DNA from 2 places in the Brevibacillus soli genome. Region 2 is predicted to be linked to the other one. Evidence: riboswitches for the same ligand, from Rfam matches in the RefSeq annotation. Region 2 holds a riboswitch; the other holds the start of a gene.
What was found. Region 2 has a riboswitch for S-adenosylmethionine ahead of ACE99V_RS06665 (1,2-dihydroxy-3-keto-5-methylthiopentene dioxygenase). Riboswitches for the same ligand answer to the same signal wherever they lie in the genome.

Region 1: it holds a riboswitch for S-adenosylmethionine, as region 2 does, so the genes downstream of both, ACE99V_RS05710 (methionine ABC transporter ATP-binding protein) here and ACE99V_RS06665 (1,2-dihydroxy-3-keto-5-methylthiopentene dioxygenase) in region 2, are expected to answer to the same signal.

The regions. Positions count from the first base shown of each region.
Region 1 is NZ_JBIYSM020000009.1:60,077-67,438, reverse strand. Features, by position in the region: gene ACE99V_RS05725 (FdhF/YdeP family oxidoreductase) at 1-1,585, shown strand, start outside; gene ACE99V_RS05720 (molybdopterin molybdotransferase MoeA) at 1,608-2,867, shown strand; gene mobB (molybdopterin-guanine dinucleotide biosynthesis protein B) at 2,872-3,378, shown strand; SAM riboswitch class I at 3,413-3,522, shown strand; gene ACE99V_RS05710 (methionine ABC transporter ATP-binding protein) at 3,713-4,729, shown strand; gene ACE99V_RS05705 (methionine ABC transporter permease) at 4,722-5,384, shown strand; gene ACE99V_RS05700 (MetQ/NlpA family ABC transporter substrate-binding protein) at 5,415-6,245, shown strand; gene ACE99V_RS05695 (S8 family serine peptidase) at 6,401-7,362, shown strand, end outside.
Region 2 is NZ_JBIYSM020000011.1:63,178-70,539, reverse strand. Features, by position in the region: gene ACE99V_RS06680 (1,4-dihydroxy-6-naphtoate synthase) at 1-169, opposite strand, end outside; gene ACE99V_RS06675 (futalosine hydrolase) at 166-819, opposite strand; gene ACE99V_RS06670 (ATP-binding protein) at 1,012-2,628, opposite strand; gene ACE99V_RS06665 (1,2-dihydroxy-3-keto-5-methylthiopentene dioxygenase) at 2,790-3,329, opposite strand; SAM riboswitch class I at 3,505-3,613, opposite strand; gene ACE99V_RS06660 (MBL fold metallo-hydrolase) at 3,727-4,728, opposite strand; gene ACE99V_RS06655 (DMT family transporter) at 4,797-5,687, opposite strand; gene trpB (tryptophan synthase subunit beta) at 5,873-7,036, opposite strand; gene ablB (putative beta-lysine N-acetyltransferase) at 7,098-7,362, opposite strand, start outside.

The DNA of each region.
Region 1 (7,362 bases), on a different contig from region 2:
CGTCCTGATCAACCCGTACCGCGAACCGGCGATGGAGAAGTACTGGATTCCGTCCATTCCGGAAAGTGCGGTCTTCGGCACCAAGATCGTCGACGAGTTTTTTCAGGTAAACATAGGCGGCGATATCGCCTTCATGAACGGTGTCATGAAGCACTGGTTCGAGATGGAGGAGCGCGAACCGGGATCGGCCATCCATCATGAGTTTGTGCAGAAGCACGTCAACGGCTATGAAGAACTGAAGGCCCATGTAATGAGCCAGGACTGGGAATTGCTTGAGAAATCCTCTGGCGCGAGTCGTGAAAAAATGCTGGAGTTTGCCCAATTGCTGGCCCGATCCAAATCCGCCGTATTCGTCTGGAGCATGGGGTTGACGCAGCACCGTTTTGGGACGGACAACATCTCGCAGGTGGCCAATCTCGCCCTGCTGCGCGGGTTTCTCGGACGACAGCACTGCGGCCTGATGCCGATTCGCGGCCACTCCGGGGTGCAAGGTTCCGGTGAGATGGGGGCGGATCCATTCAGCCTGCCGGGCGGCGATTTTGAAGAGAAGTCCTGGACGCGGGTTGAAAAAGTGTGGGGCTTTGAGATACCCAAATGGCAGGGGGACATCGTCGGGGTTTCTCTGGAAAACGCGCTGCTGCCGGACGGTCATGAACGAAAGACGAGACTGTTCTACACCAGCGGCGGTAACTTTTTGGAGACGATGCCTGACCCTGATTTTATGCGAAAATGTCTGGAAAACGTGGAACTGCGCGTGCATCAGGACATCATTTTCAACACCTCGACGCTGGTTGATGCCAAGGAGGAAGTGATCGTGCTGCCGGCGATGACGCGCTATGAACAGCCGGGAGGAGGAACCTCGACCAGCACGGAGCGGATGGTCTATTTCAGTGCGGAAATTGAGGGCCCCCGGATTGGTGAAGCGCGGCCAGAATGGGAGATATTCGTCGATCTGGCCTCCCGTGTGCATCCGGAGAGAAAACACCTGATCAGCTTTACCTCCGCACAGCAGATTCGCGACGAGATCGCCGTTGCCAACCCGAACTACGACGGGATTCAGCACCTGAAAAACCGCGGAGACGTATTCCAATGGGGCGGGGCGTGGCTGTGCGAGGACGGCATTTGTCCGACACCGGACGGCCGCGGCAATCTCATTCCCATTGTGGTGCCGGAGCTTAGAAAGCCGGAAGGGCACTTCTACGTGACGACCCGCCGGGGCAAGCAGTTTAATTCGATGATCTACAGTGAAACAGATCCGTTTAACGCAGCGGACCGCTACGATGTGTTGATTCATCCGGATGACGCCAAGCCGCTGGATATTCGAGACGGTGAAGCGGTTGTCGTCTATAATGGATATGGAACGTTTCACGGACGGGCCAAGTACGCGGAGACGAAACAGGGCAACATCCAGGTGTACTGGCCGGAAGGAAACGTGCTGATTCCAAAGGGTGTCTACGAAAAGTACGCGGGTATTCCGGAGTACAACACAACCGTGGTTGTGGAAAAGGCGGACACATATCACGCCCACAAAGATACCAAATATGTGGAGAAACGAATCGAAGAACTGGAGACAAGCGTCGGATAGGGCGATCGTTAGGGAGGACAACATGCGTTTTCATCGGCAAACCATTCATGTGGACGAAGCGGCGCACCTGCTTCTGGCGGAAGACATTTCCCTGCCGGAAGAAGAGGTGGACATCCATGAGGCATACGGCAGGACAGTGGCACGGGACTTGTATGCGACCTGCGATCTGCCCCCGTTTGACCGCTCTCCGCTGGACGGGTTTGCCGTGAGAGCGGCGGATACCAGGGGAGCGACGGTGGACCAACCGGTATTTTTGTCGGTCGTGGAAACGATCGCCGCAGGTCAAGTGCCGCAGGCAGAGCTTGTACCGGGCACGGCAAGCCGCATCATGACCGGCGCGATGCTGCCCAAAGGGGCGGACGCCGTCGTGATGTTCGAACAGACAGTACATCCCGGGACCCTCTCCCCCCTCGTCGGTGTAAAAAAGGAGCTGAAGCCGGGAGAGAACATCTCCCGCCGGGGGGAAGAACTGTGCGAGGGCACGAAAATTGCCGCTGCCGGCGAGCTGATCAACGCAGGCACGCTGGCACTGTTGGCCACTTTCGGCTGCACCAGGATACCCGTCGTTCGAAAGCCAAGAATCGGTCTGCTTGCCACCGGCAGCGAGCTGCTTGACGCAGACCAGCCGCTTGTTCCGGGGAAAATCCGCAACAGCAACGGGGTGATGCTGTCCGCCATGATCGCCGAGGCGGGCGGCATTCCCGTATGGTTCGGAAGATTGCCCGACGACCTGACGAAAGCCAAACGGGCACTGGAAAATTACATGGAACAGGTGGATGCCATGATCACCACGGGCGGTGTCTCGGTAGGCGACTTTGACGTGATCGCCTCCCTGACGGACGAACCCGATGTGAAGCTGTTGTTCAATCGGGTGGCGATGCGGCCCGGCAGTCCCACTACCGCAGCCGTCTTTCGAGACAAGCTCTTACTCGGGCTGTCCGGCAATCCAGGGGCCTGCTTCCTTGGCTTTGAGCTGTTTGGCCGCCCGTTTTTAGCGCACATGCTTCGGCAGCGGGATCAGGGTGTTCGCAAAATACGCGCCGTGTTGGCGACTTCTTATGAGAAACCGTGTCCGTACCCTCGCTTTCTGCGTGGACGGTTGATGGAGAAGGAAGCCGTTCTGTACGCCTATCCCGACTGCAACGACAAGTCCGGCAATCTCAGCACCCTGAAGGAAAGCGAGTGTTTCATCGTCATCCCGGCAGGAGGCAGGGGCAAACAGGCCGGAGAAACGGTGGACGTCATCCCCCACCGCTCCCCCAGCTGGAGCAGGAAGGAGTAAAGCGATGGGAGACCAGCCGCGTGTTGTTCAGTTCGTCGGTTATTCCAACTCGGGAAAGACCACACTGTTGGCCAAACTGATTCCCGGGCTGGAGCGGGAGGGCATCCGCGTGGGCGTCATCAAGCACGATGGCGGCCATGATTTTGAGTGGGATCAGCCCGGAAAGGACACCTATCGGTTCCGGGAAGCGGGCGCATCCATCGTGGCCATCCAGTCAGCGACCAAAACGGCGATGGTGGAGCAAAGGCCCGTTCCCCTTCAGCAGCTGGTGAAACGAATGGGGGAAGCGGGAGCGGATCTGGTTCTGGTGGAAGGGTTTAAGCGTGAGGGTTACCCGAAGCTGGTCATGCTGCGGGACCCATCCGATGCGGAACTGCTGGATACGCTGTCCGATGTAGTGGCGGTCATCAGCCGGGAGCAGTTCGTCCATCCCGTACTCCCGGTGTTTCTGGCCGATCAGGTTGAGGAGATTGTGCAGTTTTTGTTTGACATAATCGAATATTCAAAGTAAGATAGGAACAACTTTTCATAAAATGAATAACCTTTTCTTATCAAGAGAGGTGGAGGGACAGGCCCGAAGATACCTCGGCAACCCATTCTGTCCATGACAGATGAAGGTGCCAATTCCTGCAGGAGTACTCCTGGAAGATAAGAAGCGACGCCGTTTTTTACTTTTCGTAATAACGTCCCGCCTCTTCTGCTTCGTCAGGAGAGGCGGTTTTTTTAGTGTTTCAGAACTTATAGAAGTTCGGCATTTCATGAAGCTACTTGGAAAGTGTTCGGGGCCCCAGCCGACACCAGCGTTTGCTTAAGTCGGCTGGGTTATAAAAAAAGGGAGTGTCGAGATGATTGAGCTTCGCCATGTACAGAAAGTGTACAGCTCAAAAGAGAGAGAAGTGACTGCTGTTGATCATGTTTCCCTGCAAATACAGAAAGGGGAAATTTACGGGATTGTCGGGTACAGCGGGGCTGGGAAAAGCTCGCTCCTGCGCTGTATCAACATGCTGGAAAGACCGACAAGCGGTCAGGTATTGATTGAGGGAACCGACTTGACTGCTCTTTCCGATGAGGAGCTCCGCAAGGTCCGTCAGTCCATCGGGATGATTTTTCAGCATTTTAATCTGATGGCCAATCGTACCGTGGCGGGAAACATCGCCTATCCGATGGAGGTAGCGGGCAAAAGCAAAACAGAGATTGAAACCAGAATCACAGAACTGTTGGATTTGGTCGGGCTGTCGGATAAAGCGAACGCCTATCCTGCCCAGCTATCAGGAGGACAGAAACAGCGGGTGGGAATTGCACGGGCACTGGCCAACTCTCCGAAAGTCCTGCTTTGTGACGAAGCGACCTCTGCGCTCGATCCGAAAACGACTCGCTCGATCCTCAATTTGCTGAAAGAGATTCATCAAAAACTGGGACTATCCATCGTGTTGATCACACATGAGATGGAAGTCGTAAAAGAAATCTGTCATCGCGTGGCCATCATGGCGAACGGCAAAATTGTGGAGGAAGGACCGGTCTATGAGCTCTTCGCCACGCCGAAAACGGAGCTGACGCGACAATTTGTCCAATCCGTCCTGGAAGTAAAACTGCCCGGTCATCTTTTGAAACGTCGCACTCCAGACAGTGAACTGGTCAAGGTAATCTTCCAGGGAGAGCGGGCAGAAAAACCGATTATCTCGACCATGCTTCGTTCCTTTTCCGTGGAAGCAAACATCCTCCATGGAAATATCGAATACATACAGGACATTCCGCTTGGCATTTTCATCATGGAGCTGATCGGAGAATCAACGGAGCGGACCAAAGTACTGGAATTCCTCAATCGAGAGACAGCGGGAACGGAGGTGATTCCGTATGCTTGAGTCCATCGCTCTGATTCTGCCTGATTTGCAGAAAGCGTTCTTTGAAACTTTTTTCATGATGAGCATTTCCGTTAGCCTGGCTGCGCTGTTGGGCATTCCACTGGGGTTGATGCTGTTTACCACAGATAACAGTCTGTTGGGAGAGAGGCCGTGGATCAATCGCATATGCGGTTTCGTGGTCAACGTGATTCGCTCGACGCCGTTTGTGATTTTGCTGGTTGCCCTCATTCCGTTAACCAGTCTGATCGCCGGTACAACAGTCGGGCCGAAAGCGGCTACCGTACCTTTGACGATTGCTGCGATTCCGTTCTACGCTCGGCTGGTGGAAGCATCCTTAAAGGATGTGAACCGAGGAGTGATTGAAGCAGCATTGGCCATGGGTTCGAGTACCCGACAAATCATTTTCAAGGTACTGCTGGTAGAGGCTCGCTCCGGCCTCATCCTGGGTCTTACCGTTACGACGATCAGTTTGTTGGGCTTTTCCGCCATGGCCGGTATTGTCGGGGGCGGAGGAATCGGCGACCTGGCCATCCGTTTCGGTTATTACCGGTTTGACAATACGATCATGTTTACCACCGTTGTTGTTTTGATCGTTCTCGTTCAACTGATTCAGACAGCGGGTGACAAGCTCGCCAAAAAGTTGGATAAACGATAATAATATAGAAGAAAGAGGAGAGAAACGACCATGAAAAAGCTCTGGGGTATCATCGCAGGAACACTTTTGGCATCTTCCGTATTGTTGACCGCGTGCGGAAGCAGCGAGACCGCCGGGAACGCGGACCAAACCAAGCAAATCAATTTTGGAGCAACCGCGGGTCCTTTTACGGACATGGTGAAAAACGGCATTGCGCCCCTGCTTGAGAAAAAGGGCTACACCGTGAAAGTGACGGAGTTTAGCGACTACATCCAACCGAATCTGACCCTGGCGGAAGGTTCCATCGACGCAAACCTGTTCCAGAACGAAATCTATCTAACGAATTTCTCGCGGGATAAGAATCTTGATTTGACCGGCATCATCAAGGTGCCAACAGGCCCAATGGGGATCTATTCGAAAAAGTTCAAAGCCATTGAAGAGGTTGCAGACGGAGCCAGCGTATCCATTCCCAATGACCCTACCAACCTGGCACGCGCTTTGGTTGTACTGCAGCAAGCAGGGTTGATCACGGTAAAGAAAGATGCGGATCCTATTAAAATTTCGGAAAAAGATATCGTAGAAAACAAGAAAAAACTCGTCATCACACCTGTTGAAGCTGCTCAGTTGCCGCGTGCGGTGGACAGCCAGGATCTTTCCCTGGTGCCTGGCAACTTCGCTTTAGCCGCAAAAATGGATCTGAAGAGCGCACTTGTTCTCGAAAACATGCCAGAGCACTACCTCAATCTGGTTGCCGTTCGCACCGCCGACAAAGACAAGCAGTTTGTGAAAGATATGAAAGAAGTGATCGAATCTCCAGAATTTGAAGCCTTCATCGACAAGGAATTCAGCTCATTCTTCAAGCCGCAGTGGATGAAGCAATAAACACGGCTGATCCATAGTGAAAAAGTGCCTCCGTCATCGGTTGGCACTTTTTATCATGTAACGGAAAATAATCAGAGGATTGAATGTTTTTTCCATATTCTGTAGAATAATAGGGTTCTGATATCATCCATAAATCAATATAGGGACGTGCAAAAATGAGAAGATGGAAGTGGAAGCAAATCATTGTTGCGAGCATTCTCGTACCTCTGTTGGGAGTCGGTTTCGCTGCTCCAGGTCTGGCTGAAGAGAGGACGCGGCCGGAAAAGCAGAAGGGGATAGCGGGTGAATTGATTGTCCGTTACAAGCAGAAAGGAACGAACAGCTCGGAAGTCCTGGGAGAAAAGCTGGGGTTCCGGACGGTCAAGCGGATGGGGAAGACGGCGCTGGTCCGCGCAGACGAAAGCAGGTTGGCCGAGATTGCCCGCAAGCTGCAAAATGATCCGGACGTCGCATTTGTGGAACCCAACTACGTGTACACCATAGCCGAAACCTCCGATCAGCCGCCGGCGACGAATGACCCGATGGTGGAGGAACAGTGGGGTCTTTCCGCAGTGGGAGCACAAGCGGCGTGGGACAAGCTGGCATCCTGGACGGATCAGAAAAAGGACCAGGTAATCGTCGCTGTGGTCGACACCGGTGTGGATGCCGGCCACCCCGACTTGGCAGGCCGCGTGCTGCCCGGTTTCAATACCCTGGACAACAGCACGAATTGGACGGATGACAACAGTCACGGTACCCACGTAGCAGGAATTATTGCTGCCCACGCGGACAATGAGGAAGGAATTGCCGGCGTGGCAGGCAAGGAAAACGTCAAAATCCTGCCGATCAAGGTATTGGACGAGCGAGGCTGGGGAACTACGCTTTCCATCGCTGCAGGTGTGGACAAGGCGGTGGAAATGGGAGCGGACATCATTAACATGAGCCTCGGCGGACCCGGCCGAAGCAAGCTCTTGGAAGAATCGATCAAAAACGCGACCGACAAAGGTGTGCTGGTCGTCGTGGCCTCTGGCAACGAATTTGACAACGCGGAAGGGTACTGGCCGGCCGGGTATGCCGAACCTATGACGGTAGCATCCGTCAACAGCGAGCTGGAGAGTTCCGAGTTCAGCAATTTCGG
Region 2 (7,362 bases):
CATACGAAATCTTCAGCACTTCCGGTCCGTTGGGGCTAGCTGCCAGACTATTGGTGACGTCGATGTCCGCGTAAGTAACATCAAGTTTAGGCGCGCCCGGGATCAATCCGTGTACCCAGGCATGGAAAATAAAAGTGTCGTTAGGACATGGTGAGAAGGCAATCCTCATTGCAAGACCTCCCGTAATACTGAGCTCGCAGTTTCCAGTACATGCAGAGCCTCTTCAATTCGCCACGAGGCCCGGTCTCGTGGGCCTACCGTGTTCGAGACAGCGCGGATTTCCATGATGGGCACACTTCGAGCATGGGCAGCGGTAGCCACGCCGTACCCTTCCATCGCTTCGGCGGTCGCCCCTGGCACCCGTGCGGCCAGCTCCAAGGCGGCAGCAGCGGTACCCGTTACAGTCGATACGGTAAGCACGGGTCCAGTCGTGACCGGCAGTCCAGCTTCTTGCAGTGCCTGTGTCACCCGGGTTACCAGTTCTGCGTCAACTGGAATACGGGTGGAGCCGAAACCCAGCTCGTCCAGACTGCAGAAACCTTCCGGGGTCTGTGCTCCCAGGTCGGCGGCGACAATCTCGTTTGCCACCACGAGAGAGCCCACTTCAGCTTTTCCGGCAAAACCGCCGCCAATTCCCGCGCTCACCACCAAGCCGTAATCGGCTGCTGCCAACGCTGATGCCGTGCTGGCTGCGGCGGCTGCCGGGCCGACGCCAGCCGCCAGGACGTCAAAATTGCCGGTGCTGCCGACTCCACGCAATACTGCGTCCCTCTCTGCTGCGACAGAGGTAACGACGAGTACTCGCGTTCCTGATTTCAGCGGACCCGTGTTTCTAGGTGATGTTCCCGTGCTTGCATGAAATGTCACTGTACAATCTCCTTCATTTGTTATCCATGATGCTTATCGTTCGAAGCCCTTATTCAAAGGTAACTTGATCTTTACTCTATGTAAAGAGCATAAAAAAGAAGGCACGTCAATGACGTGCGATTCAGGCGATCGATTCGATAAGAATCACGGCGTTAAGGGCAGTACAATATCGACGATCGTCCCTTGCCCGACCTTACTCGTTATTTCGATCTTCCCCTTGTGATTTTGAATGATCCTGTAGCTAACCATTAACCCAAGACCAGTTCCTTTTTCCTTTGTGGTATAAAAAGGTTCTCCAATGGAACGCATCCTTTCTTCCGGGATCCCGCAGCCGTTATCCTTTATTCGTATTCGAATCTGTTGTTGGTTCCACTGCTTTACTTCTATGGTGACCTTTCCGCCGTTTGGCATGGCATCCATGGCATTTTTAATGATGTTTAGGAAGACTTGTTTAACATGATTTTCTTCACACTCAATAAAATACTGTTCACAATCAAACGTATGTTCCATGTTTATGTTGCGTAGATGACAAATGGATTCCATCAGGAAAATCACATGTCGAAGAATGGCACAAATATCTTTTTTCATATAGTTCGACGCTGTTGGTTTTGCCAGCACTAAAAAATCCCCGACAATTTCATTAATCCGATTGATTTCGGAAAGCATGATGTCCGTAAAGATGGCGTTTTGCACTTCTGGCTGTTTCTGCAAGAGCTGTACAAATCCTCTGAGAGAGGTCAACGGGTTTCGAATCTCATGTGCGATTCCTGCAGCTAATTCGCCTAACACAGCCAACTTTTCCGATTTGATGAGGAACTCCTCGCTGTCGCGAATATCTGTAATATCCTCGGCAATGCCCACGATCCGATGAAGTTTCCCATCAACGATTACGGGAAATCCCCGATCTCTGATCCAACGAACCGTTCCATTCGGACGTATGATTCGATATTCCTGGTGAAAAGTTCCCATTGCCAGTTCTTCCTGAGCCTTTACGATTCGCTCTCGATCCTCCGGATGAATGACATTGAACATCTTGTTCGGATCTTGAAAAAACTCTTTACACGATAATCCCCATACTTTTTCATAGGCGGGACTCAGATATAGAAACTTTTGAGTGACAGGATCTGCAATCCAAAACACCTCATCAATGTTCTCAGCAATTTGTCGAAAGCGTTCCTCACTTTCGTGCAGGGCTGACAATGTTTGTTTCAGGGTTGTAATATCGATACACGATGATATGACCTGCACGACCTGCCCATGCTTATAAACGGGGCGAAGCGTTGCCAAATATACGATGTCGTTCATGCATCCTTCATACGCAACATCTTCTTGGCCGTTCCAAGCTCTTTGATAGAAGATTTCTTTTTGGGAAGCAATATGCTGTGGTAAAAAATCGTATAATTCCTTTCCGACTACATCCTCTGGCTTTAAACCGAGTCGATATAGCAGCTTGCCATCGCAAACGGTATGTATAAATCGGTTATTGTCTTTCACAAATGCAAACGTCATTCCTTGCTGTTGGCGCAACAAATTGGAGTAGTCTTCTTTGGTTAATTCCGATACGGCTTTTGTTTTTTTGTAAAGCGGCCTTATGGCCAAAGTAAAACTTGTTGCGTTCGATGCGAAAAGCGTGCCAATGAACAAAAAGAAAAAGAAACAGAATTCTATTATATAGTGATCATGACTCTTTAAAACCGTTAAAATGGAGACAACATATGCTAGAGAAAGAACCAAATAATAGATGTAGGAATTGGTTATCATAATTGCCCCCAAAAAAACAGGAATGTTGAACTACATATTCTTTTCTTTTGTTTCAATTCCTGTGCAACTTTTTGCAAAAATTTTGTTTATTGCCACTGTATCCTGAAAAAATGCAAAAAACGCCCACGATTCGGGCGTTTTGCCGATTCTACGGATGAATGTTACTTTGTAAAAGCAGGGTCCTCATATGGATGAGCAATCCAGCCCTCCGTTTCAATAAACAAACGGACAGCCACTACTCTGCGATTTTCCATCAATGTAAAGAAATGCGGATTGTTTTCCGGCACGGAAATGACATCACCCGCTTCCAGTTCGACGTCGAAATAGCCGACATCGTCTGATCCCTTGATGATGAAGATTCCATTTCCTGCAGTGATCGCACGCACTTCGTCTTCCGTATGTGTATGGACCGCTTCAAACTTTTTGAGCAACTCATCAAGATTGGGGGTTTCCTCGGATAACGCTACGATATCCCAAGTACGGTATCCCCTGCGTTTTGCCAAATCTCGAATTTCTGCATCAAAGGTGGAAAGAATTTGATTTTTTTCTTCGTCGGTTAAAGTAAATTTCTCCCGCAATTCGGCAGGGAGCTTGTTTGCATCCCAGTGCTCGTAAAGAACCCCATGTTTTTCCAAAAACGCCTTCACATTTTCATTCCCCGTAATCCGTTCATTCGTATTGCGAATTCGAACTTGAGCCATTTGTCATCCCTCTTTCTCATGTGGTTGTTATCGGAATATTACTAATACATATTGTAGCAAAGTATCACAAATGTACGCGACTCTCCCCAATCTCACTCCCTTCATGAGTAAAGAAAAAACTCCTTCTGACAGATAGAAGGAGCACACCATATATGCATCAAAGCATGGGGAACACTTCTTATCTGTCAGGATCTCTCCTGTAGGAATTGGCACCTTCACCTGACCGGTCAGAATGGGTTGCCGAGGTTTCATTGGGCCTTTCCCTCCACCTCTCTCGATAAGAAAGAACTGTATTTCATTCACTCATAAATGAATACCTTTTGAATGTTCACATTTTAATATTCAATTCCGACTTTGTCAATAGGATTATCGTTTTAAAAGGATCAACGAGTTCCTATCAGGAAAGGCACCAATGAACAATGGATTCGCGATCGTTCATGCGGGAAGCATTTTCGTGCGCGTCTCGCTTCACTTTCCCTTCAAATTCGAGAAACACGAGATGAGCGAGTGTCTCCGCCATCGCAAAGCGAAGCTGATGAAGATCCAACTGACGCGAGTGGAAAAGTTTCCGGCATATTTGATAGGCTGTTTGTCTGCCATCCTGTTTCAAATACGAAACAATCTCTTCCAATCGCTCATGGTGATGCTGGAGCAACTGTTCGATTCTCATCTGCGCTTGGGTAATGATGGGACCGTGACCCGGAAAAATTCTGTGAATCGGCAATGGTTTCAAAGCCTGCAAGGAATCGATAAACGATTGAAGCGGATTCGGATCAAAGGTTGGCCATAAACTGATATTGGGTGAAATTTTGTCCAGGATCTGATCTCCGCCGATAAGGAAACCGAAGTTTTCGTCATAGAAGACAAAATGTCCGTCACAGTGTCCGCGAGTGTGGATGGCACGATATGTGCCTCCCTTCAGTTCCAACAGATATCCTTCCTCAATCTCAGACATATCAGGCAAAGGTGATAGGTATTTCATGAAGTCTTCCATATGCGTTTTGATCTCATTCCCGTCATGGAGAGGCATTCCGTGAGTAATGAAGAAACTGCTGATCGTCTCTGCGTTTTGCCGATGATTCAGCCACACTTTCTCTGACGCTCTTTTTCCCTCCGAGGAAATCATCACCTCAGCGCCGGTTATTTGATGCAGCCATCCGGCCAATCCTATGTGATCAGGATGGTAATGAGTGATAACGATCTGGCGTACCTCGTTCGTAAAATCGATGTTGTTTTCCCTAAAGGCATTCATCCAGGTCTCTCTTGCTGAAGGCGTATCCAGGCCTGTATCAATGATGACCCATCCATCATGGGTCTGACACAGATACGTGTTGACCGTTTTAAGCGGGATTGGAATGGGAATCTTCACCTGAATCATGGATTCTGCCTGTGCAACCATAAGTACCTCCTGATCAAAAAGTTCTTTCTCGATTTCTTACCCTATGTACAAACACGAAACAAGGGTCCTTACCCAGCAAATTCTGTTGTTTCGTACTCTTTCTGTGAACGAACCGTTGCCACGATCACTCCAGCCACTATCAGCAGTGATCCTGACGCTTGGATATGAGTCACCTGTGAACCAAGCAGAAGGAACCCCACCAACATGGCAACAAACGGCTGCAAATTGAGAAAGATCGCGGCTCTCCCCGTTCCCACTATCATTAACTGCTGATTCCACACAATTCCGCATACACCCTGCATCAGAATCGCAGTCGCAATCAACAGCAACCAAGCCCAAACATCGCGACTTATGGCTGATGATGAGTCAACTGTGAAGAATGCGGCGGGCGTCATGAAAAGAGCACCGACAACGGTCGCATATACGGTTGCGATAAACGGATCCATGCTTTCCGTCCGTTTTCTGATGATAATCATCGATGACGAAAATGTTACCATCGCGATGAAAATAAACAATACACCGAAGGAAACAGTCAAACCTGCGCCGCTGCCAACAACGAAGAATGTACCGATCAGTGCCAACAACGATCCAACGATCATTCTCAGAGTAAACTTTTCCTTTAAAAAAAAGGAGGCCAGTACAGCCGTTACGATCGGGGATAGCGAAAGGATCAAAGAGGCAGTGGTAGCGTCGGTGGTCATCAATCCGGTGAAAAACGCAGTCTGGTTTGCAAGCGTTCCAATCAGGCCGAGTAATAGTAACAATCCCCACTCTCTTCGCCTGATTTTAACAAATTTTTTTGTATACCAGGCATATCCCAGTAAAAACAGAGAGGTAAATAGCAATCGAACATCTGCCAGGAACAAAGGAGGAAATTCCTTGACGAGGATACTGCCGAATACGAAATTGCTCCCCCACAACGTAACGCAAAAAAGGAGCAGCAGGTATGATCGAATCATGGCACAGCCTTCTTTCGCCCAATCCGAAATTGTTCTCAATACATGCGTTATCGTACATGAGGTCCGCGGAAAAGTCCATAAGCTGAAGCTTCATAACGTTGTATGTCATATAGGGTCAAGAAAAAAACCTCTGTTCCGTTCGTTCGGAAGAGAGGTTACCGTCCCCAGTGAATGTGGAAACAAGTCTACTTTTTCAACATGTGAAACACTTGTTCTACGTCCTTATCTCCTCTGCCAGAGAGATTCACAATGATGATTTGGTCCTTGTTCATGGTGGGAGCCAGCTTACATGCATAAGCGATTGCGTGTGAGCTCTCCAAGGCAGGCAGTATGCCTTCCGTTTTAGACAGAACCTGGAAAGCCTCCAAGACTTCTTCATTTGTTACCGTATAATACTCAGCCCGTCCCGATTCTTTTAAAAAGCTGTGCTCTGGTCCCACTCCGGGATAATCCAATCCGGCTGCAATGGAGTAGGTTGGCTGCGGGTTTCCCTCTTCGTCAAGCAGCACCAAACACTTAAAACCATGGATGACAGCGGGAACACCATGTGTCAGCGTAGCCGCTTGATCTGGTTCCACACCAATCAGACGGACCTTTTCTTCGTGCAAATAGTGAGCGAATGCTCCAATCGCATTGCTGCCACCGCCTGTGCATGCTATGACCGCATCCGGCAAACGACCTTCCTTTTCGAGAATCTGACGCTTCGATTCCTCACTGATTACGGACTGAAAGTGTTTTACCATCGTGGGAAACGGATGGGGGCCTACAGCAGAACCGAGAAGGTAGAAGGTATTTTTGTAATTCGCGACCAGGTCGTTTAACGCTTCATCTACAGCCTCTTTCAGTCTGCCCTGTCCCTTTGATACAGCAACGACCTTTGCCCCTAACAGTTCCATCCGAAATACATTCAACGCTTGTCGTCTCGTATCTTCTGCTCCCATATAAATCGTGCAATCCATATTGAACATCGCACATGCCGTTGCGGTTGCCACCCCATGCTGACCGGCACCTGTCTCGGCGATCACCCGCTTTACCCCCATACGCTTTGCCAGCAGGATTTGTCCGATGACGTTGTTGATCTTATGGGCTCCGGTATGATTTAAATCTTCCCGTTTCAAATAGATTTTGGCACCGTTTAACTTCTCAGTCAGGTTTCTGGCGAAAGTGAGTGGATTTTCCCGACCAATGTATTCTTTCAAATAGTAAACATATTCATTTTGAAAGTCCGGATCCTCTTTATACCTTTCGAATTGCTCTGCCAAATAATCCAATACCTCTTGTAATGCCGGCGGAACAAAACTCCCCCCAAACTGACCAAAATAGCCTTTCTCAAACTCCGCATGACTCATACCGGTTCCCCCTCGGATCAGCTTTGTGAAACCCTTCTTTACAGTACATTTTATAGACGGCTCATCCCAAACATGTCATTGTGTTTTTTCGATCCGATAAGTCTTTTATCCAGAGTGACATGTCCTCGTACTTGTCATAGATGATACAGTTCCTGGTCAATCGTCCGCCGTACGTGTATCCCAATTGATGGAACACAGCGTTCATGCCAAATGACAGGGATCGGGCGTGGGAAAAAACACAATAGATTCTCTGTTGGAACAACTCCTTTTCCAGGCATAGAATCAAATGTTTCATGAGCCCCTTTTTCTGATGTTCGGCATCGGTC